One region of the Gordonia sp. Z-3 genome, then DNA from elsewhere that is predicted to be linked to it. Evidence: riboswitches for the same ligand, from Rfam matches in the RefSeq annotation. Region 1 holds a riboswitch; the other holds the start of a gene.
What was found. A riboswitch is a leader RNA that binds a small molecule or an ion and turns the genes downstream of it on or off. The one in region 1 is predicted to bind cyclic di-AMP.

Region 1 (11,843 bases):
TGGTCATCATCACGCCATTGAGTGGCTGATAGGCGCCGTCGTAGATGACCTCGCTCATCGACGGATCGAAGAACAGGGTCAGGTAGACACCCGAGACCAGCAGGATGACGAAGCTGTACAGCGCAATCTCACCCAGCAGGAACGACCAGTGGGTGGGGAACACCTTGTTGATCTGCCGCCGGATGCCCGGGGCGGCGTGATATCGCGAGTCGACCTCGTTGGCCTGCGCCGCGACACGGTCGGCGATGGTCATGACTTACGCTCCCAAAATGCCGGTCCGACGGGTTCGATGAAGTCGCCTGCGGCGACCATGTATCCCTGATTGTTCACTGTGATCGGCAGCTGCGCCAGTGCTCGGGCGGCCGGACCGAAGACCGGCTTGGCGTATTCGAGCGCGTCGAACTGCGACTGGTGGCACGGGCAGAGGATGCGGTTGGTCCGCTGCTCGTACAGCGAGGTGGGGCAGCCAAGGTGGCTGCACACCTTCGTGTAGGCGAAGTAGTCGCCGTAGTTGAAGCTCTCCTGCCCCTTGCGCTTGATGGCGCGGGCAGCGTCCTCGGGGCGCAAGCGGATGAGCATGACGGGGTTGCTGACGTAACGCAGACCCTCGACGAGCTTGTGGCGTGACTCCTCGGTCTCGCCGTACCCGTCGGACACGCGCCACGGGAAGACCGTCTCCATGGCGCCCGCGTCGAGGTCTTCCGGCCGGACCAGGGCGACCTGGTGCGGGTTGCCGGTGTCGCGGCGTAGGAAGACGGTCTCGTTGGGATCGTCGGCGGGGTTGTAGATCGGCGACCAACCGGTGTGCCACAGCGGCGCATCGTCGCCCTTGGCCCACGGGTTCTTGATGATGCCGCCGAGGCCGGCGACGAGCCCGGTGACCGCGAAGGCGCCGAGTCCGAAGGCGGCCGATCCGAGAATCATCTTGCGACGCGGCAGGGTCGAGGTGGTCAGGGAGTCGTTGAACTCCGCTGCGACGGTCCGCCTGTCGACCTCGTTGGAACCACCGTCATGGCGATCCTGCACGGAGATCTCGGCAGGGATGAACTTCTTGGTGAAGATCACCATGCCGATGCCGATCGACAGCACCGACAGACCGAAGGTGATCCCCAACAGAGGAGTGTTGAGGGTGTAGCGCCAGTAGTCGGCGGAATCGGGGAGTGCGAACTCCCAGTGGTTCCAGATGAAGATGATGAAGCAGGCGATCGCGGACAGACCGGCGATGGTGAACCAGATCGCGACCTGACGCTCGGCGCGCTTCTCCACGCCGGTGCCCGGCTCCGGGAACCGTTCGGCGCGGTGGATGATCTCCACGCCGTCGAGGTTGGTGCCGAGTTTGACCAGATCGTCGTTGCTCATCTGGTCGAGCTCGTCCTGCGACGGGGTGTCCTTACCGTCGTGTGCACTCATGTCCGTGATCCCATCCACATCGCGCCGGCGACGATCGCCGTGACGCCGATCGCCCACATCACCATGCCCTCACTGACGGGGCCGAAACCGCCGATGTTCAGGCCGCCCTGCGGATTGGACTCGGTGACGTACTTGATGAAGCCGATGATGTCGCGCTTCTCCTCCAGCGACAGCTGCCGGTTGGAGAACTTCGGCATGTTCTGCGGTCCGGTTAGCATCGCCGTATAGATCTGCTGCTCTTCGACGCCATCGAGGTTGGGGGCGAACTTGCCCGACGACAGCGCACCACCACGACCGGTGAAGTTGTGGCACGAGGCGCAGTTGAGGCGGAACAACTCGCTGCCGCGGCCGAGGTTGTCGCCGCGCAGCGACTCCTGGGCGAGCACGGGTAGGCCGTCTTCCATCTTCACCGAGCCATCGGCGTTGCGCTCGTAGATGACCTGCGGACCGCCGCCCTCGGACTGGATGTAGGCGCCGAGCTGGTCGATCTGGGCCTTGGTGAACTTCGGCGGCTTGCGGGTGGCCTGGGCCTCGCCGCGCGCGGCCGGCATGCGGCCGGTGGAGACCTGGAAGTACACCGCTGCATCGCCCACGCCCAACAGAGCCGGGCCGCGATCGTCCACACCCTGCAGGTTGGCGCCGTGACAGGTGATGCACGAGGTCTCGTAGAGCTTCTTGCCGTCGGCGATCAGGGCGGCGTTCGATTCGTCGGCGACGGCTACCTGAGGTTTGGGCGTCAGGACCGATGCCAGAACACCGGCGGTCAGCAGACCGACGAGCAGCAGCAGAGTGCCGCTCGCACGACGACGCAGTTTGCGTCGGGACTTCGCCTTGCGCGCCGGGGTGGCGCCGACCGGGGAATCCGTACCGGCGGCCACGTCGTCGTTATCCGACGGTCGCGGTGGAGATGAACTCATCTGTGACTCTCTACTAAGCGGGCGGACTGTTGTGCAGGCGTGCCGGGAACGGCTACCTGATGAAGTAGATCGTGACGAAGAGGCCGATCCAGACGATGTCGACGAAGTGCCAGTAGTACGACACCACGATGGCGGCGGTGGCCTGGGCCGGCGTGAACTTGGACAACTTCGTGCGGATCAGCAGGAAGATGAAGGCAACCAGACCACCGATGACGTGCAGGCCATGGAAACCGGTGGCCATGTAGAAGACCGAACCATAGGCGCTCGAGCTCAGCGTCGTGCCCTCGTGCACCAGGTGGTAGTACTCATAGCCCTGTCCGGCCACGAAGAACGCACCCATCAGGAACGTCAGCACATACCAGCGGCGCAGACCGAAGACGTCGCCGCGCTCGGCGGCGAACACACCCATCTGGCACGTCACCGACGACAGGATCAGCACTGTCGTCACCGGGATCGCGAGGGTGAGGTTGAGCTCGGTCGGCTCCGGTGGCCAACCCACCGAGGAGTTGGCGCGCGCGACGAAATACATCGCGAACAGTCCAGCGAAGAACATGAGCTCACTGGACAGCCACACGATCGTGCCGACGCTGACCATGTTGGGCCGGTTCAGCGAGTGCACGCGCGAGGTGATGGCTGTTCCTGAGGTACCTACAGCGCTAGTCACAAAATGAAGTATGACGGTTCGTAGTAAGGGCTGACCACTTGGGTCCGATATTCACCGGAACTTTTTGTTTCGTCGCTGGTAGTCGCCGGTCGCCGACTGTTCCGGCGTGTCTGGACGAGCATGGTTTCCTGGAGGTGTGACGGGTGAATCGAGCTGGTGGACCGGAGGCCTCGCCGGTGCGGCGTGACCTCAACGGCCGCCCGGTGGAGGTGGGCCGACTCACGCGGTTGCGTGACCGGGTACTGGGCCGACGTGAGGTGGCCGCGCAGGTGCAGGTCGACGACCCGAGCCTGGTGGTGGTCGTCGAATCCGCAGACGATGCCGTGGCGAGTTCGACTGCCCTGGCCGACTCGGCGTGGCGGGCCGACGACGAGGTGGTGCTGCGTCATGTGCTGCGACTGCCCTCCTCGCAGGTCGACGACGCGGTCGCGCTCGCCGGGCTGGACGGGTACCAATCGGCCAAGGTGGGGCCCGTCGACGGACTAGCATCCGACACCGGCACTGCCGACGAGGTGATCGTCGTGCTCGCTCGGGTGCAGCTGCTCGATGCCATGCATCTGTCGCAGGAGCGCTCACGGATGGCCAGCCTCGGTTCGCGACACGGTGGCGAAGTGCTGCGCTGGCAGGTCCTGCAGCCACCGGTGGCGGGTCGCTGATCGGCGGGCCACTACTGTTTTCTCTGTGAGCAGCACGGACTCTTCCGCGTACACCTGGCCGCACATCCTCGGACGCGTCACCGACCGGATCGATCTCACCGTCGACGAGGCGTCGTGGGCGATGAACGAGATCATGAGCGATGCCGCGACCGGCGCGCAGATCGCTGCATTCGGTGTCGGGGTGAAGATGAAGGGCGCGGCTCCCGCCGAACTACGCGGCCTGGCGTCGGCGATGCTGGAGCACGCGGCCCTCGTCGAGGTGAGTCGGCCGGCGGTGGACATCGTGGGCACCGGCGGAGACCGCTCGCACACGGTGAACATCTCCACGATGACCTCGATGGTGGTGGCTGCTGCGGGTGTGCCCGTCGTCAAACACGGCAATCGTGCGGCGTCGTCGAAGAGCGGCGGTGCCGATGTGCTCGAAGCCCTCGGCGTCGACATCACGCTCGGGCCCGACGCGGTGGCGCGATGCGTGGACGAGGTGAACATCGGCTTCTGCTTCGCACCGGTGTTCCACCCGGCGTTCCGGTTCACCGGACCGCCCCGCAAGCAGATCGGTATCCCGACCGTGTTCAACGTGCTGGGGCCGTTGACGAACCCGGCGCGGCCCTCGAGTGGCCTGATCGGATGTGCGTTCGACGATCTCGCGCCGGTACTGGCGCAAGCGTTCGCCGACCGTGGCAGTTCGGCACTGGTGGTGCGTGGCGACGACGGACTCGACGAACTGACCACCACGACCACATCCACGGTGTGGCAGGTCGTCGATGGTCAGGTCACCCGGCTCGCTCTCGATCCCGCCGACCTCGGGGTCGAACGCGTCGAACTGGCCGCCTTGCAGGGTGGCGATGCGCAGCGCAACGCCGCTATCGCGCGCGATCTGTTCGCGGGCACCCGCGGTCCGGTGCGCGATGCCGTGCTCCTCAATGCGGCGGCGGCGCTGGTCGCATTCGAACAACGCGCCGTGCTGACCGACAGCGGGCTGACGGATGCGATGGTCGAGGCGATGACCCGCGCGGCTGCGGTGCTCGACGGCGGTGACGTCGCCCGTCTACTCGAACGCTGGGCGTCGCTCAGCGCCGAACTCGCCGACGAGCGCTGAGATCCGCATCAGGCCGAGACCCGTGTTGGTCGGGGACGGGCCCTGTTCACTCCTCGCCGATGGAGAATCCGCCTTCGACATCTGACCGCGAGTAACTGCGGAATGCGATGTGAGTGGCGCTGTGGGTCACCCCGGGCAGTCGATTGATCTTGCCGGTCACCACGTCCGCGATCTGGTCGTGGTCACGCACCTTGATCTTCGCGATCAGGTCCACGTCACCGGCGCACGAATAGACCTCCGACACCCCGGGGATGTCGGCCACTGCCTGCGCGGTCTCCGGGATCTGGTGGACGTCGGCGTGGATCAGGACGATGGCGGTGATCATGGTTGACACTGTAGTGCGGTGCGTCGTGTCACCCGGCGCGACGGGGCGACTCGCGTGCGTCGTGGGCGACACGCGACCAGGCCGACCATCGTTGTGCGCATGCGCCCGGCAGAACGAACGGCTCGCTGGCCCCGACGATGCGCGCGCCGGGTTCGGTGACCCAGCGGTAGAGCAGCGCGGACTCCTCGGCGGGGGCCCCGAACAGGGGGCCGACACCCGGAAGGACGGTTTCGGCGGCGGCCACGAGGGTGTCGACCACCGGCATCGGCGGCACACCGCGACGCGCGACGCCTGCACCTGCGAGACGGCCGTGTCTGATCACCGCCAGCTCCCATCCGTGCTGCTCGTCACGCCGGGCCACCACCAGTTCGGCGATCCGATTCAGTGCGGACAACCGCTGACATCGCGCGAGCACGTCTATGGTCGCCGACAAGCGGTCCCGGTGGCGGGCGGCGCTCTCGAACATCTGCATCTCGGACAGGTGTGTCAGGCGATCGGTGAGTGTCGCGAGCGCCACGTCGGAATCGCCGGTCATGACATCGCGGACAGCCGAGACCCGAGGCAAATAGTCGGGGAGTGTCAGCGGCCGATCCGAAGCGGCGTGGCAGCCTCCGATGCGAGGCCCACCGGCCGCCTCGGAACGGCACCAGTGGTGGGAGGCGGACCCGCTGCGTGTCGTGCAGCTCCGCAGACCGGTGGCCGCCGCGAGCATGTCGGCAATGGTGGCGGCGGTGGTGCGATTACCGATGGGGCCGATGCTGTCCTCGGTCGGGGTGCGTGAGACCTTCAGACGAGGGAACCGTTCACCGGTCAGCACCACCCACCACCCACGATGCGGTTGCGTCGAGCGGCGGTTGTAGGCGGGTGCGTGGGCGGCCAGCAGGCGCAGTTCGCGTACTCCGGCTTCGAGCCCATGAGCGCATTCGATGTGATCGACCCGTGTGGCCAGCCCCACCATCTCACTCATCCGCGGACGCGGGTCGCTGCCGGTGAAGTAGGACGACACCCGCCGACGCAGGTCCACCGCGGTACCCACATAGAGGACCTCGTCAGATGGCCCGCGAAACAGATACACCCCCGGCCGCGCCGGCAGACTCTGCGCCATCGACCGCTTGGCACGTAGGCGTGGATTGGTCCGGGGCAGATAGGCGGTCAGCTCGCGGTAGGTGCCGACACCCTGGTTGCCGACCCGTTCGAGCAGATGGTGCAGCACCTCGACGGTCGCCCGGGCGTCGTCGAGCGCGCGGTGGGTGGGCCGAACCGAGACGTTGAATAGGTCGGCGAGGACCGACAGCCGCACCGACGGGGCCTCGTCGCGGGTGAGAACGCGCCGCGCCAATGTGACCGTGCACAAGCTGGTGTGGAACGGCCATTCGATGCCGAGGGCGCGGGCGTTGTGCCGCAGGAAGCCCATGTCGAACCGTGCGTTGTGGGCCACCAGGATCGCTCCTCGGGCGAACTCCACGAACGAGGAGAGCACCTCGCCGATCATGGGCGCATCCGCAACCATCGCCTCGGTGATCCCGGTGAGCGTGACGATCTTGGGCGGGATCGGACATCCGGGGTCGACGAGGGTGGCGAATTCGCCGATCACCTCGCCGCCGCGGATCTTGACGGCCCCGATCTCGGTGATCTCATCGTTCGCCGCGCTGCCGCCGGTGGTCTCGAGGTCGACGACGACCATCGTGGTGTCGAACAGTGAGCGGTCGAAATCGTCGTCGTCGAGACCGGCGTCACCGTCGAGATCGGAAAAGGTGAGTTGTCCGTCGCCCACCGCCTTGATAGCCACGCACCGAACATTAGTTCGATGCAACGACAGATGCTGATGTGACAGGCGGGAACGGTGGGTTTGGTGTCCTTCGTGCATTTTCTGTCGGTGGTCGTTCCTACGCTTCATCGCAAGCGACGAATCGGGCCGGAGGGCGACTCCGACACGCGTCGACATCCCGACCGTAGCCAAGTGAGATGGAGATCACAGATGTACGTCGATTGCCAGACCTGCCCGGGCCGTCCGGCCGCCTGTGACGGATGCATGATGCAGGTCCTCTTCGATGCCCCCAACTGCGAAAACCCGGTGGGTCAAGGTGGAGGAAAGGTCACGGAATCGGGCCGTTCGCCGGACGCGGTGATCGACGCCGCGATCGATGTCTTCGTCGATGCTGCGATGGTCACCAGAGCGTCTGCAGTATCTGCAAGAACGAGTAAAACCACTGTTCAAGAGGCTGTTTCGGGGCAGCGCCTGCGGATTCTGCGCGCTGGTTGAGATTTCGGTGCGCGACCGGCCTAAGTCGGTCGGTGGACAGACCCGCATTCGATTTCGTAACCTTTCCGAGACCTTTTCAGAGCGTCCCGCTCCAACAGGAGTGGTCTGGATCGGTCACCGCTCAATCGCCCATCTGGGCGAACCGGGGAACCATCAGTTTCGGAGCAATCCGAATTGGGGTGAATCGCGCATGCCCGACGACGCTGTTTGTCGTCGGATGTGCTGCGTAGGGCCATTCTTCCGGCCCGAATCCGACAGCTAACCCGGTCGGCGGTCGAAGGGAGAGCAAGGAGAAGTCGCTTCGTGGCGAAACATCGTTTGGAGCAGCCCAACCGGGGCAGCAAAGTGGCCAAGCGCGCGGTTGTGGCCGGGTCGATCACGGTCGGCTCACTCGCCGCTGCGGCAGGTCCCGCGCTCGCCGCACCGGTTCACGTGCCGAACATCGGCAGTTTCGAACTTCCTGGGGTCGACAGCAAGCAGATCCCCCAGCAATTCCAGGAGCCCAAGGCCGCTGCGCCGCAGGCCGCCCCGGTGGCCAAGAACCCGGCTGCCAGCGTCGAGATCCCGAACATCGGCACCTTCACGGTCCCGGGTCTCAACAACGACCAGATCCCGCAGCAGTTCCAGCCCAAAGGTGGCGGCGGCGGCATCCTCGGCGTGCAGCCCACCGTGGCGCAGAAGGCCGTGAGCAACGCCGAGAGCAAGATCGGCTCGCCGTACTCCTACGGCGCGGCCGGGCCGAACGCGTTCGACTGCTCCGGCCTCGTCTACTGGTCGTACAAGAAGGCCGGCAAGACCATCCCCCGTGACAGCTACGGACAGCTCGGCGGCGGCACCCCGGTCGCCTCGATCGCGCAGGCAAAGCCGGGAGACGTGCTGATCTTCAACGGTGGCGGCCACGCCGGGATCTACGCCGGCAACGGCAAATTCGTGCATTCGTCGACCTACGGCACGCCCGTGAAGAAGGACAACGTCAGCAATTGGTCGCTGACCGGAATCCGTCGTTACTGAGCGAGCGCGCCGCAGCACGGAGTGGACTTTGTCGGGCGGATCACGTGATCACGTGATCCGCCCGACACATCACGCGGGTCCGTGGCCGACCAGTGGCGTCGACCGCCCGGTGATGTGGGGGAAATGGTGGTGAAGAGGTGACAGCCGTGGTTTCCGGCCGGTCGGGGACACACAGACGACCCGTGCCGGTACTGCTCGTCGCGGTCCTGGTCGCGCTGGGAATGGTGTCCGGGCAGTTCGGTGCCGCGATGACCGCCGGTTCGGCGGCGGCGGCTCCGGTTCGCACTCCTGACCAACTCCTCGCCGAGTACAAGAAGCTGAGCGACGACGCCGAGAAATCGGCCGAGGCGATGCACAACGCCCAGATCGAATACGACAAGCAGCGGCGCATCGTGGCTCAGGCGAAGAAGGCGTCGACCGAGGCCGATCGCACCCTGGCATCGACGCAGCAACGGCTGGAGAACTACCAGACCCGGGTCGACTCGGTCGTACGTGCCAGCTACAAGGGAGCGCGGGTCAACCGGCTCTACGCTGTCCTCGTCAGCGACTCGCCGCAAGCGCTGCTCGACCAGATGTCCGGTCTGGAGCTCATCTCCCGGCAATCCGCGGCAGATCTCCAGGGCCTCAAAGACGCCCGCGCCACCACCACCGAGGCCAAGCGGGCGGCAGACAAGACGGCGGCCGATGCGACCACGGCGGTGGCCGCCGCGGAGAAAACGCGTGGGGAACTGCAGGCCAAGCAGGCGAATCTGCAACTGCAGGCGGTGCAGATCCGGGCGGTCTATGAATCGATGACCGGTAAGCAGCTCGCTGCCCTGCGCGGCCCAGATTTCGACTTCGACCCCCGGCTCGTGCCCAAGGGAACCTCGTCGGCTCTCGTCGCGGTGCAGGCCGCGCTGACTCGTATCGGTGATCCGTACGTGTGGGGCGCGACCGGGCCCAGTTCGTTCGACTGTTCGGGTCTGATGGTGTGGGCCTACCAGCAGGCCGGCAAGACATTGCCGCGGTCCAGTGAAGCGCAGAGCGGGTCCGGTCAACCGGTCGATCGACAGAACCTGAAGCCCGGTGACCTGATCATCTACTACTCCGACGCCCACCACGTCGGCATGTACGTGGGCGACGGTTACGTGATCCATGCCTCGACGTTCGGCGTGCCGGTGAAGGTCGTGCCGATCGACGATGCCGGACCGTACAACACCGCCCGTCGGTACTGAGTGGCGATCGGCGACGGACGCGTGCCGGTGACCGGCAACCAGACGGATCGGTGGCGCCGGGCCCCGGGCGCACTCCTCGCTGTGCTCACCGTTGCGGTCCTCGCCGGTTGTGCGGCCCCGGCCGAGCAGGGCGCGCCATCGAGCAGCGCGTCCACCACCGCGACGACGTCGCTGAACGTCTTTGAACAACAACGTGCGGACGGCGTACAGCGAACGCTCGACGATCTCAGTGGCGCGCTGAGTGCAGGCGATGCAGATCGGGTGGACGGGCTCATCGATCCGGCCGCCACACCCGAGTTCCGTGCCCGACTGCGCGCCGCTGCGGTCAACCTCTCCGGCAGCGTCGTGAGCGCGGAGTCCCCGCGACCAACGGCCCCACGGCCGTCGACCGCGCCGCTCTCGTCGCCGCCGACGACCGGCCGCGTACCGAACTCGTCGGCGCCCCCCAGGTCACAGCCGAGTGGTTCGTCCCCCACGGTCGCGACCGTGGCGCCGCGCGGAACTGCACTACGGCTCAAAGATTTCCGATACGAGGTCGCGCCCACCACGGAGGCGGAGGTGCTGGTGCCTGCGGACCTGCAGCAGCGACTCGACGCGCAGGGGAGTTCGGACTCGTGGGTGGCGCCGATCGAACTCCGATACGCCCTCGGCGGCGCGAGCACCCCGGGGGTCGACGAACCGGATGTGGTGGTGGGCATGCAGCTGGTGATGGCGCGCTACGGCGACGACTGGACGGTGGTCGGTGATGGCGCAGCGATCGGTGGTGACGCCGCTCCCACCCAGTTGTGGGATCTGCCCGGCCTGGGAGCATCCGATGTCCAGACGTCCGGCGGCACCTCGGTGATCGCCTCGTATCCGGGGACCGCCGAGGTGGTCGCGCGTGTCCGCGAACTCGCGCCGGGTTCGGTGGAGGCGGTGACGGCGTTCTGGGGTGAGGACTGGCCCCGGCGGGCGGTCGTGGTGGCGACCGCGCGCCCAGGCGAGTTCCGGACGTTGACGCGCAGCGCCGGGACCGACGTCGCCGCAGCTGCCGCCGCAACCGTCTACAGTCGTGTCGACACTGACGACGGCGTGGCGGTGGGGCAGCGAGTGGTTCTCACGCCGGGTGCCGCGCGGCTGTCGAATGCGGCACTCGGCGTGGTGCTGCGCCACGAGCTCACCCATGTCGCAGCGCGCGTCGACACCGCGGCGGGCGCGCCGCTGTGGATCACCGAGGGAGTACCGGAATATGTCGGACGCAACGGCACCTATACCCGGTTCGCGGATGCGGCACCGGATCTCGCGGCTGCCGTGGACGTCGGCGACCTCCCCGCGGACCTACCCGCCGACCGCGACTTCGCGGTCGATTCCGACGGCGCACGACGTGCTTACCAGTCCGCGTGGTCGGTGGCGGCCTACGTCGCCGACCGCTACGGCGAGGACCGGCTGCGTGAGCTCTACATCGGAGTCGCGGCCACCGACGACACCGCGCAGCAGGATGAGGCCATCGTGGACGTGCTCGGTGTGTCGCGTACCGAATTCGTCGCGGGATGGCGGCGCTGGCTGAGCACCCAGGTGCGCTGATGCGACGTACTTTGTTGGTGACCAACGATTTTCCGCCCCGGCCGGGCGGAATCCAGTCGTATCTGCAGAATTTGGTGGATCTGTTGCCGCCCGAGGAAGTGGTGGTCTACGCACCGCGATGGCGGGGACACGAGGAGTTCGACGCCGCGCAGCTCTACACAATTGTCCGTCACCCGACGTCGCTGATGTTGCCGACACCGGCCGTCGCGCGGCGTGCCGCCCGGCTCATCGCGACCCATGACATCTCGACGGTGTGGTTCGGTGCCGCCGCGCCATTGGCGACGCTCGCCCCGGCGATGCGGCGGGCGGGGGCACAACGGGTCGTTGCGAGCACGCACGGGCACGAGGTCGGTTGGTCGATGCTGCCGGTCGCCCGGCAGGTGCTCGCCCACATCGGTCGACACACCGACGCGGTGACCTTCGTGAGTCGTTATACGCGTGGCCGTTTCGCATCCGCGTTCGGTGCGCACGCCGCACTGGAGTACCTACCGCCGGGCGTGGACACCGACCGCTTCGCGCCTGATCCCGGCGCACGTCGGCGCCTACGCGACCGGTTGGAACTGGGCGATCGTCCGACGGTGCTGTGTCTGTCCCGACTGGTGCCGCGCAAGGGTCAGGACGTCCTGATCCGGGCGCTGCCGTTGATCCGTCGCGAGGTCGGTGACGTGGTGCTGGTGATCGTCGGTGGTGGCCCCTATGCGGAGCGCCTGCATCGACTCGC
Region 2 (11,843 bases), on a different contig from region 1:
GGGTAACTTCGCCGCGATCGACATGTGGCGTTCGGCGAGTTCCTTGCCGATGTTGCGCGATCCGGAGTGCAACATCACCCAGACCGCGTCGTCGTCGTCCAGACAGACCTCGATGAAGTGGTTACCACCGCCGAGTGTGCCCAACTGCTTGTGCGCCCGGCCATCCAGTTTCTGTACGCCGTCGTGGAGTTCGTCGAACCGCTGCCAGAAATCACCCCAGCCGCCACCGACCTGCAACGGGCGCAGATCGACCGGTCGGGCGTGCGAGGTGAATCCCACCGGCACCTTCGACTCGATCGCCGACCGTAGCCCGGACAGGTCGTCGGGCAGGTCGTCGGCGACGAGGTCGGTCCGGACCGCGGCCATTCCGCACCCGATGTCGACACCGACCGCCGCCGGGCAGACGGCGTCGCGCATCGCGATGACCGAACCGACCGTGGCGCCCTTGCCGACATGGACGTCGGGCATGACACGAACCCCGTGCACCCAGGGCAGGGCGGACACGCGACGCAGCTGGTTGCGCGCCTCGTGCTCGATCGACTCCTCGTCGGTCCACAGCAGTGTCGACGCGCAGGCGCCCGAAAGGGGAACGGGGAAGCGGGTGTTCATGATGGTCCTGGGTCGCGAAGCGGCGCCGCGTCATGCGACGGTCCCCCCGGTGGGAGGCGCACTCACCGTACGTGGCCGCGTGCGCGCGGTCGAGGGAATTTGGACGCGCGACGGCCGCGACGTCGCTCAGCCCTCCAGTAGTTCGACACTGGTGATGCGATGCAACGAGAAGCGTTGTTCCTCCTCGCTTCCCGCATCCATGGCGATGAGTTGACCGGCGCCGAGGGTGCGTGGGGTGACCACGTGGCGACTGGCCGAACCCTGCGCGTCGACGTAGTCCACCCGCAGCCGACGGTTGACCCGCAGCGCCAATTGGATGAGCGCCGTGGCAGATTCGCCGCCTCCGGAGGCGCGGACCGGCGCAGCGGACGGATCGGCCGCCGCGGGGCGCGCCGACGCCGCGCGGTCCTGCGAACGCATCCGGGAGATGACCGAACGCAGCTGTTCCGGCGATGCCACCGGGCGTCGCGGCTGCGGTTGGCGGCGCGCCCGGGTGACACTCACCCGCGAGCCGCGTTCCCGCAGATCAACCAGGGTTCCGCTGGAATCCTCACCGGCGGGAGCGAATCCGGCCTCGCGCAACCGGTCGATCACCTCCCGCACATCCGCCTGGGACACCGCGACGGTCGGGGCCAAGGCACGCAGCGCGAGGTGTTCGGCGGCGTTGCTTCGCAGCACCGCGGCCAGGGTGGTGGCGTCCTCGCACCGCACGAACGCCGACGCCACCCCGACCCGCAACTGTCCGTGTTTGCGAGCGACGTCCTCGATCAGATAGGTCAGGGACTGGGGGACGGGCGTGCTGGAGTGCGCGGTGAACATCGTGAGCAACTCGCTGCTGCTGCGTCCGGCGTCGAGTGCGCGGCGCACGCTGCTCTCCGACACGCGGTACACAGAGGCCGCACCCCCGGATTCGAGGTCGGCCACCAGGTCCACCTGTTCGGCGAGGTCTGGCGTCATCGGCCCGGGAACGGTCAGGGTCAGATCGGCCTGGGCGAGGAAGTGGTCGACCGGTTCGGGCAGTGCCACCCGCATCGCGGAGAGCAGACGTGACTCCGCGTTGTCGGGTTCTCCGGGGTCGATCGCCGCGCGTCCGACCCCGGTCAGTGCGGCGTGGGCGACCACCCCGAGCTCGCGTGCCTCGCGCAGCGTCTCCTCGACGGCCCGCCGGGGGTATCGGCGCATCTGTCGCGGGTGCCGCCAGTGCAACGCGCTGACCAGGGCATCGATGCCGACGGGAAGCGATCGGGTGGCGTCGGCAAGGGTCTCGAGGATGGCGCGCCGTTGCAGCGGGGCGTAGGAGTCGTGGAGTTCGCCCGACAGGGCGGCGAGCGCATTGCCGTCGCGGTCCGGCTCACCCACCTGCCACGCCCGGCGCGGCATGTCCAGCCATGCCCCGAGCAGCGCCGCCCACTGACGGTCCGGCGTGTGGTGCAGCCACGCGTCGACCGTCGCGGTCGGGGCGAAGGCGAGTTCACCGTTGTCGGTGGCCGGTGCCGGTTCGGGAAACCCGGCGTCGATCAGCCGAAGGTAGGCGAGGAGTTCCACGACGAAGGCGACGCGTTGTTGCTCCAGGCCGGTCACCTTGGCGAGCCTGCGCAACTCGCGCACCCCGAGGGCCCCGCTGCGCAGCACCGCCGCCGGCGTTGCCCCGAGTGCGCGGATCAGCGTGGTGGTATGCCGGATCAGTTCGATCGCCTCGCCGCCGGCCGCGGCGTCGATGGCGGCGTGCGAGAACCGTTTCTTCGCCGCCGCATCGTGCAGGGCCGGTCTGCGGAGATCGGCGGTGGAAAGTGGTGGCTCGCCGCGCAGGAGCTGCCCGACCATCGGTGGCAACTCAACGGTTTGCGAGTCGACGCGGGCGAGCAGACCGTCGGCGATGAGCCGGGCCACCGGCTGGTCGGGATCGGCGTCGGGTGCTGCGTCGCGGCTGCGTCCGAGAGCGGGCCCCCGTGACAGGGTTTCCAGGAGGGAGCGTTCACGTTCGTCGAGGCCGTCCAGTCGGGCTTGCAGCTGCTCGGTGGTTTGCCGTGCCAGGGGCCCGGTGAGGTGGTGCGCCCGCCATGGGAGGGCCGCAGGCGCGTGTGCGCCGGACACGATCGCGTCGTCGGGTCCCCACACCAGGGCACGCGTGCGCAGGTGATGCACGCGCGCGATGATCTCGTCGTCGTCGGCGCGTCCGGACAGCGCCGCGACGACAGCGTCGACCGAGGTCGGGGCGGGGATGCGGCCCGATGACCCGGTACCAAGCCCGAGGATGACCTCGAGCACCGCCACGTCGAGCAGGTCGAGGTCTTCGCCGACCAGCGCCGACGACGCGGCGGCCAGCGCGCGCGACGCCAGCACCCCGGTGCCCGCCGGTGGCGGCGACGCCAGATCCGGGCGGGCGGAGAGCAACTCGAACAGCTCGTCGTCGCTGCGCAGCGCCAGATCGTCGGCCAGGCTCAGTCCCTGGTCATCCGCACTCATTCGGCTGATTCTACTGAGCACCGACGTCGCGCCGGTTTCGCCGGCACGGCGCACCGGGGTGCATGGCACAATGAGCGCGTGGCTGAGAAGAAGAAGTATGTCGACAACGGCTGGCCGAAGGACGGGAACGGCGACGCCGCCGAACATGCGGTATCGGAGTTCGCCACCCACATCTCGGGTGCGCTCTCACCGTTCGGCGATGTCGAATTCCCGATCCCGCTCGAGGATCTTCCCTTCGTGCAGTCGAAGACCGTCGTCAACCGCTGACAAGCGGGTGTCCGACCAGGGCCGATCGCCCGACATGACCGGTCTGAGTCATATCGACTCGACCGGCGCGGCGCACATGGTCGATGTCGGGGGTAAGGCCGCCACCACGCGGCGTGCGGTCGCCGGTGGCAGGTTCCGAACGACGGCCGAGGTCATCGGTTTGCTCAGCGACGGCAAGCTGCCCAAGGGCGACGTCCTGGCGACCGCGCGAATCGCCGGCATCATGGCGGCAAAGCGGACCGACGAACTCATCCCGCTGTGTCACCAGTTGGCGTTGTCGTCGGTGGAGGTCGATTTCTCGATCGGCGACGACCACATCGACGTCACCGCAACCGTGTCCACCAGCGGTCAGACCGGTGTGGAGATGGAGGCGTTGACCGCCATCGCGGTGACCGGGTTGACCCTGCACGACATGGTCAAGGCCGTCGACCGCCGGGCCAGCATGACCGATATCCGTCTGTTGGCGAAGACCGGTGGGAAATCCGGACCGTGGCACCGTGACTGACCCCGCCACCAGCGGCCATCCGCGGGTCGCCCGGATCGTGGTCGCGTCCACCCGTGCAAGTCGCGGTGAGTATCCCGATCGAACCGGCCCGATCATCAGTGAGTGGCTCACCGCGCGACATTTTGTGGTCGAGGAACACCGGGTGGTCTCCGACGGGCCCCCGGTCGGTTCGGCCTTGCGCGCCGGCGTGGACGCTCATGCCGACGTGATCATCACGACCGGTGGTACCGGACTGTCGCCCACCGACCGCACCCCCGAGGAGACCCGGGGCGTGCTGGATCTGGAGGTTCCCGGCCTCGCCGGTGCCATCCGTTCGGCGGGGTTGCCGAAGGTGCCGACCGCGGTGCTCTCGCGTGGTCTCGCGGGTGTCGCCGGGTCCACCCTGATCATCAACCTGCCGGGGTCGCCCGGCGGAGTTCGGGATGGTTTGTCGGTGCTCGACGGGGTACTCGACCATGCACTCGACCAGATCCGAGGAGGCGATCACAAGTGAGCGACTTCGCGCCGGTACAGGTCGTGCGGGCTGCACTCGCTGCGGAGCCCATCGCACTCGGTGAGCACGAGGACCTCGTGACCCGGGCAGCCGGCGGACGTGCCGGCGCCGTCGTGGGATTCGTCGGTGCGGTGCGCAATCACGACGGCGGCCGCGAGGTGACCCGACTCGACTACTCGGCACATCCGACCGCTCCCGATGTGCTGCGGCAGGTGGTTGAGGGCGTCGTGACGCAGATGGCGGGGGTTCGGGCGGTCGCGGTGTCACATCGGGTCGGTGACCTGGCGATCGGCGACGTCGCATTCGTGGTGACCGTCGCCGCCGACCACCGTCGGGCGGCGTTCGAGACCTGCTCAGAACTGGTCGATCAGGTGAAGGCACAGCTGCCGGTGTGGAAGCATCAGCACTTCGGCGACGGCTCCGACGAGTGGGTGGGGTCGGCGTGACCGCCGACCGCGACCAGACCACACCGCCGCGCGACGCCGAACGCAACGAGACCCGGACCGAGCGGCTGGACCGCAACTGGGCGAGCCTGCTGCAGGAATTGCGGGTTGTGCAGACCGGCGGTCAGATCCTGACCGGCCTGATGCTGACCGTCCCGTTCCAGGAGGGCTTCGAGGAACTCACCTCGCGGCAGCAGTACATCTTCGTGATCAGCCTGGTGTGCGCGGTGTTGTCGACCATCACCCTGATCTCACCGGTCGCATTGCATCGACTGTTGTTCCGCCGGCATGCGATCGATCGCCTGGTGCACCGAGCGCATCGACTGACCCTGATCGGGATCACCTTCCTCGGCATGGCACTGACCGGCGTGCTCGCGGTGATCTTCGACATCGTGTTCGGCGGATGGGCCGCTTTGGCGGCAGCGGTGATCGCTGTCGTCGTCTTCGTGTGTATGTGGGTGGTGCTGCCCTTCAACGAGCGCCGACGCCTGGGCGACGACTGACCCGAGTTCGACCGTTCCATCTCGCCGACATCGGCGCATGCCCCGCCCCGTCGAGTGGGCGCCGTTTCGCGTCCATCGGGCACCGTCTCCGTGGTGGGTCGGGCACACCAGCCCGAGAAATGGACAAGGGCCCCGCACGGGCGCGTGGCCGTCGTGCGGGGCCCTTCGACTAGGGGCCCGTGTGGGCTGTGCTCAGCTGTCGATCAGGGATTCGGCAGCTGATCCTTGTGCTGGTTGAACAGGTCGATCTGATCCGGGGTGAGCTCGTAACCGCTCTGCTTGGCGGCCTTCCACAGGTCGCGTACCTCGGGGGTGACCTGGTTGTTGTCGATCGCCTGGCCGAGCGCCTGGTCGATCTGCTTGTTCACATCCGCGGTGCTCCCGGCGTCGGGGGCGGTGGCCCAATCGAACGGAGCGGGCAGCTCGGGCAGCTTGGGCAGGACCGGAGCAGGCTTCGGTGCGGCCGGAGCGGAGCGCTGGGTGGCGCCCGACAGCCCGGTACCGCAGGTCGGCCATGCGCCCTTGCCCTGGCCGGCGAGCACACGCTCGGCCACGACGATCTGCTGCTCCTTGGTGGCCTGATCGGCGGTCGGCGCGAACTCGCCGCCGCCGTAGCCGCTCCAGGTGCTCGGGCTGAACTGCAGGCCACCGTGGTAGCCGTTGCCGGTGTTGATCGACCAGTTGCCGCCCGATTCACACTGCGCGACCTGGTTCCACTCGGCGTCGGTGGCCGCGTTGGCGGTTCCGGTTCCCAGCAGAGCGGCGCCGCCGCCGAGGACGGCCCCGGTCAGCGCGACCTTCGCGAAGGTCTTGGTGGTGGTGGCTGTCGTCGGTTTGCGATGACGTCCGGACATTGCTGCGTTTCCTCTCTCCACGCGCCTACGAAGTCAGCTGTCGGGTTCGGGCGAGAGGTGCCCGGCCCCGCCGTTGACGCTTGTCATTGGCGGGACTTGACCCCAAGGACGTCGTATCGGCATCCGTTCCCTTGCGGGAGGTGGGTCCCCCGTCCTCGCTCCTAGATGTCGTTCTCGTGCGTCTCATCGGTGGAGCGAGGTTCGGCGCGGCCGATGCGACGTTATGCATTTGGTTACTTTCTCGTGACCCCCCGAGGGCGTCGTTGAGTCACACTACGACTTCTCGCATTGCTAATCACGTTGTTGGCAAGGCTGTTTTCCGCGTCCGAGTGGGGCTTTCGACTCAGAATTCGCGTCCTGCCTGCTCACGGCCTGATGGTCGAGTCGTGTCCTAGCCGTAATCAATCCGTTATGTGACTAAGCTCACACACGAGATGTGGTGTCAGCCACCGGCAAACGGCGGGAGCACGTCGAGAGTGTCGCACCGACCCAGCCGGGCCCCGCGGTCACACAGCGCCACCGAATCCCGCAGATACGAGCACCGTTCGAGCACCCGCCCGAGGTCGGGGTTGTCCTTGCCGAGCACGGCCTCCAGATCACCCAGAGTCGCCTCGTCGTCCACGTCGAGGACGGCCGACTCCACTCCGGCGGCGGCGCGCGCCGCAGCGAAATAGCGGATGGTCACGTGCACGGTCAGCCCCCGATGGCCGACATCGGCCGGCTCGGTTGCAGGAATCCCGGATCGTTCACGCCGTGGCCGGCCGACTTGGCCCAGGTGTTGCCACGCCAGCGACGGGCGAGCGCGTCGTCGAGGTCGTGGCCGGTCAGCCCTCCGCGCACGATCTCGCGGAGGTCGGTCTCACCCTGCGCGAACAGACAATTGCGTAGCGCGCCGTCGGCGGTCAACCGGGTGCGGTCACAGTCACCGCAGAACGGCCGCGTGACCGACGCGATCACCCCGATGCGCGCCGGGGAACCGTCGACGTCGAAGCCGTCGACGAGCCAGGTGGCCGCGGGGGCGCTACCCCGCGGTCGGGGATCGGGGCGAAGCGAGAAGTGGGCTCTGAGCTTCGCGAGGATCTCATCGGCGGTCACCATCGACGCGCGGTCCCACCGATGATCAGCGTCGAGTGGCATTTGCTCGATGATGCGTAGCTGATATCCGTGGTCGAGGCAGAAGTGAGCTAGCTGGGGCAGCCTCGTGAGGTCGTCGTGATCGGCAAGCACCGCGTTGACCTTCACCGAGCTGAGCCCGGACGACCGGGCCGCGGCGAGGCCGGCGAGTACATCGTGCAGCCGGTCGCGTCGTGTGATCTCGGCGAACCGCGTCGCATCCACCGTGTCCAGCGAGATATTCACCCGATCCAGCCCCGCCGCCACCAGGCCATCGATCCGGCGGGCCAGACCGAGCCCGTTGGTGGTCATCGCGATCTCGGGACGCTCTGGGCGCGCCGACATCGCGGAGATCAGATCCTCGAGGTCGCGGCGCAGCAACGGTTCGCCACCGGTGAACCGGATCGATCGGATGCCGAGATCCCGGACCCCGACCGTCATCACCCGGATCAATTCGTCGGTGCGCAGGACCTCGTCGGTGGGCAGCCAGTCGAGACCCTCGGCGGGCATGCAGTAGGTACAGCGCAGGTTGCAGCGGTCGGTCACCGACACGCGTAGGTCGGTGGCCACCCGGCCGAAGCGGTCGCGCAGCGGGCCAGTGGTGGGCGCATCGGTGGGCTCCACCCGATCCGACGGGGTGGTGGGGAGCCCGAGTCCGACGATGGTCATCGGCCGTCCCGAAGTGCTTCCAGAGAGCGGAAGGTGCTGGCGTGGAAGACCAGGGGCTCCACGCCGGGGTCGAAGCGCAGTGCCTCGATACGCAGCAACACCAGGGTGTGGTCGCCGGCGGGGATCTCGTTGAACAACGAGCAGGACAGGCTGGCCGCCGCGTCCGGGATGAAGACCGCGCCGTCGTCCGTGCGGATCGGGGTGATGCCGTCGAACCGGGAATCTGCCGGCCCGGCGAGCTGCCGGCAGAGGTCGGACTGGTCCCGGGCGAACACGCTGACCCCGATGGCCGGCGCGGTGCGCAATCGCGGCCACGTGGTGGACGTGTTCTGCACACACAGCGACACCAGCGGCGGTTCGAGGGAGACGGTGGTGAACGCGCTCGCGGCCATCCCGGCCGGAGCGGCGGTACCGTTCTCGTCGGGGAGCCGGCAGGCCACCGCGACCACTCCGGACGGGAAGCAGCCGTAGGCCTGGCGGAGCGTGTCCGAATCGGCGGCCGGACGAAGATCGTCGGCGACGGGCATCACGGAGTCGACCCTCACCGCGCCCTCCGTCCCGATCGCAGCGCGAACGCGATGCCCAGGATGAATCCGACAGGGGCACACATCGTCAGCAGATACACGAAGGTCGGCGCCGTGTCGCCGTCGGTGACCAGCGGCGTCACGAACAACGCGACGATCGCGGCGAGCCCGATCGCGAAGACGACCCCGGCCGCCCGCAGGAGGCGGGGAGTGGAGTGACTCTGCATGTCCTCCACGGTAGAACACCGCGCCGTCTGGTGGCGGCGTGCGTCGAGAAGCCAGCTCGGCTCGGCCGGTCGTGGGTATTCCATGTGACCGTGGGGCCGGCCGTTGGCTAGACTGTGCCTCATTGGCGCCTCTGCTCATCTGATGGAGGGCTGGCCCGGGTTCGGGACGGCTGCTGGGTCAGGTGAGGGGCGCTTTTGTCATGACACGTCCGAAAACGCAGATGAGGGTGAGCGCAGTGCCGACCGGCAAGGTGAAGTGGTACGACGCGGAGAAGGGCTTCGGCTTCCTGTCGCAAGAGAGCGGCGAGGACGTCTACGTCCGTTCGTCCGCGCTTCCGGAGGGCGTGGAGACGCTCAAGCCCGGGCAGCGCGTCGAATTCGGGATGGCCGCCGGTCGCCGCGGACCGCAGGCGCTCAAGGTGGCTGTGCTCGATCCCGCACCCAGCGTCGCGAAGAACACCCGCGAGGCGGCCCGCAAGGACGCCAAACGGCACACCCCCGATGAACTGCACGGCATGGTGGCGGATCTGATCACCTTGCTCGAAGGTGCGGTGCAGCCGGAACTGCGCAAGGGCAAGTACCCCGACCGCAAGACCTCCCAGCGGATCTCCGAGGTGGTTCGCGCGGTCACCCGCGAGCTGGAGCACTGAGCGCCGCGCCGCTGCCCGGCAACTGCATGCCCTCCGGAGAGGTGTCCGCGGCGAGATAGCCGCGCATGCTGACGGTGTCGTCGCCGGCGGAGACTACCGACGGCAGCTGCACCTCGATCGCGATCAGGATCCGGTCCGGGGTGGAGTGCAGCACCGTGGTGTAGGTGGAATTGGACCGCATCGGCACGATCGTGCCGTCGGGCCCGCTCGGGGTGAGATACTGCACGACCAGGTTCCAGGGCCATTCGGCGATGTCCTGAGACACCGACAACATCATCGATTCGCCGACCGGCACCGGCACCCGGGCCACGTCGATCGCGGTGGGGTCTTCTGGTTCGCAGTTGCGCAGGAACACATCACACATCCGGGTCGGCTCCACGCGCACCAGGCGATCACCCACCGCGAGCTGCAGATACGGATCTTCGTCGGGGTGACCGCCGGACCAGGTGTCCTTGGTGAGAACCGCGACGGCCCCGCCGACGATCACGACGAACGCGACGACCACCGCCGCGATGATGGCCATGACCTTCTTGTCTGCACTGCTGAGATTCACCGTCTAGTGCCGTCCTGTGTGGTGGGGTTTGGTCGGAGGAGTTGTCCGGCCGGGGTCGAGATCGGGCCGGCGAGGATCGTGGGGTGCCCGGTGCGCGCGGGTCGGTGCCGTCGAGGGCGAGCCGTGGCTGCCACGGCGCCACGGCCGGTCTGGGTCGCCGATCGCGGCGAAGGCCACCGTCGGTTCGGCGTAGTCGGGTCGACGTCCGCCGATGCCGGGGATCAGCGAGGAACCGCGATTGGTCAGCACCGTCTGCACCAGACCTATGCCCAGGAGTACGGCCACCACGGTGAACCCAATCCACAGCGTGGTCGGCAACACCACGCCGAGCGTCGCGCCGAAGACCCAGCCCAACTGCAGCACCGTCTCCGACCGACCGAACGCCGATGCGCGCGATTCGTCGGGGAGGTCGTCCTGGATCGACGAGTCCAAGCACACCTTGCCGATGGCGCTGGTGCCCGAGGCGACGAACGCCGCGACCGTCGCGATCACGATGCTGCCGAAGATGGCGGCGAGTACCGCCGCGACGAAACAGGCTGCGGTGCACCAGACCACAATGGTCGGTGGGTTCTTCAGCTCCAGTCGGGTGCCGAGACCGTTGCCCAGCATGTTGCCCACCGCGGCCGCCGCGCCCACCGCACCCAACAGCACCAACTGGGTCCAGTCGGAGTGCACATCCTGTTGGGCCTTGGCGTAGAACGCGATGTAGAGCGTCAGGAAGCCGGTGAGAATGCGGATGGTCGCGTTACCCCACAGGCCGGCGACCACCTTGCGTCCCAACGGTTGCCGCATCTTCTGGGCGAGTTCGTTGGCCGTCTCCCGCGCGCCGCGCAATCCGCCGGCTCCGCCGGAATCGTGTTCGGGGGCCCGCGACATCGCCGGCTCGCCGTGGTAGGTCAGCGTGGTGGGGATCTCACCCTCGGTGACCTCCACCCAGGACGGGATGCGCATGCACAGCCACGCGCCGACCGCCGCGATGATGGCCAACCACACCATGGCGCCGGGGATGTGGAACGGCAGCACCTTGCCCAGCAACAGTTCGAAGACCGCAGCGACGGCCCCGCCGACCAGCGTCCCGCCGATCAGACCGAATGTGGTGAGCCGGGAGTTCACCCGGGGCAGATCGATCGACGGCGGCACCACTCTGGGGGTGACGGCCGACTTCAGCACACCAAACGATTTCGACAACACCAACAAACCCAGCGCGCACGGATAGAGCACCCACGGGTCGTACTGCAACTGCTGCGCAGCGCTGTCCCACGACGAATTCGCCATGATCAGCAACGCGAGCACCGCGCGCAAACCGAACGTGGTGGCCATGGCGATGCGTCTACCGTGCTGCAGCCGGTCCAGCAACGGCCCGATGAGTGGGGCGATCAATGCGAACGGCGCGATCGTCAGCGCCAGATACAGCCCGACATTCGTCTTCGACTCCCCGGTCGCCGCGGCGAAGAACAGCGTGTTGGCCAGGGCGACCGCCATCGCCGCGTCGACGGCGAAGTTCGCGATGACGGGCAGCGTGAGTGCCGTCATCCCGGATCGATCGGCGCCGTCGGCGGTGGCCGCCTGATAGATCTTGCCGACACCGCGCCCGGTCAGCTCGCGGCTGCGCATCGCCGCAACCCGGGCCACGGTCAGTTTCTTGGGCATCCGCGGGTCGGTGGACGCCGTCGACGGCATCGCCCGTGTGCGCTCGGCGCCCGCGGCGGCGGGGTGCTCGTCGTCGAGCGGAGGTAGATGCGGGTTGTGGGTTCGGGGCGGGAGGTACGCATGATCGTTGGGCCCCCGCGCAGCACCGCGGCCGGTCGCACGTCCGGAACGGCCGTCGTCGGCGGGGTAGTTCGCCGTACCCGGATGCTGTCGTGGACTGCGCCGATCGTGGCCGTTGCCCGCAAAGCCGTCGCGACCCTGGTAGCGGGTCGGGTCACCGTCGTCCCGGCGGGGGGAGTGGGGACTGGGTCGGTTCA

Region 2: linked by a shared signal. The riboswitch ahead of VX037_RS03325 (transglycosylase family protein) and the one ahead of VX037_RS10940 (C40 family peptidase) in region 1 are both predicted to bind cyclic di-AMP.

Annotation. Positions count from the first base shown of each region.
Region 1 covers NZ_JAZARS010000008.1:26,865-38,707, forward strand. The annotation lists gene qcrB (cytochrome bc1 complex cytochrome b subunit) at 1-253, opposite strand, end outside; gene qcrA (cytochrome bc1 complex Rieske iron-sulfur subunit) at 250-1,410, opposite strand; gene qcrC (cytochrome bc1 complex diheme cytochrome c subunit) at 1,407-2,327, opposite strand; gene ctaE (aa3-type cytochrome oxidase subunit III) at 2,380-2,991, opposite strand; gene VX037_RS10915 (hypothetical protein) at 3,135-3,647, shown strand; gene trpD (anthranilate phosphoribosyltransferase) at 3,673-4,746, shown strand; gene VX037_RS10925 (Lrp/AsnC family transcriptional regulator) at 4,793-5,071, opposite strand; gene VX037_RS10930 (DEDD exonuclease domain-containing protein) at 5,100-6,938, opposite strand; gene VX037_RS10935 (hypothetical protein) at 7,104-7,334, shown strand; cyclic di-AMP (ydaO/yuaA leader) riboswitch at 7,443-7,623, shown strand; gene VX037_RS10940 (C40 family peptidase) at 7,638-8,345, shown strand; gene VX037_RS10945 (C40 family peptidase) at 8,567-9,559, shown strand; gene VX037_RS10950 (hypothetical protein) at 9,587-11,122, shown strand; gene VX037_RS10955 (glycosyltransferase family 4 protein) at 11,122-11,843, shown strand, end outside.
Region 2 covers NZ_JAZARS010000002.1:285,072-296,914, reverse strand. The annotation lists gene VX037_RS03360 (RtcB family protein) at 1-609, opposite strand, end outside; gene VX037_RS03355 (helicase-associated domain-containing protein) at 736-3,075, opposite strand; gene VX037_RS03350 (hypothetical protein) at 3,154-3,342, shown strand; gene moaC (cyclic pyranopterin monophosphate synthase MoaC) at 3,377-3,847, shown strand; gene VX037_RS03340 (MogA/MoaB family molybdenum cofactor biosynthesis protein) at 3,840-4,340, shown strand; gene VX037_RS03335 (molybdenum cofactor biosynthesis protein MoaE) at 4,337-4,786, shown strand; gene VX037_RS03330 (DUF6328 family protein) at 4,783-5,286, shown strand; gene VX037_RS03325 (transglycosylase family protein) at 5,490-6,140, opposite strand; cyclic di-AMP (ydaO/yuaA leader) riboswitch at 6,147-6,321, opposite strand; gene VX037_RS03320 (MoaD/ThiS family protein) at 6,583-6,831, opposite strand; gene moaA (GTP 3',8-cyclase MoaA) at 6,834-7,922, opposite strand; gene VX037_RS03310 (flavin reductase family protein) at 7,919-8,449, opposite strand; gene VX037_RS03305 (hypothetical protein) at 8,464-8,673, opposite strand; gene VX037_RS03300 (cold-shock protein) at 8,910-9,323, shown strand; gene VX037_RS03295 (DUF2771 family protein) at 9,301-9,876, opposite strand; gene VX037_RS03290 (MFS transporter) at 9,880-11,843, opposite strand, start outside.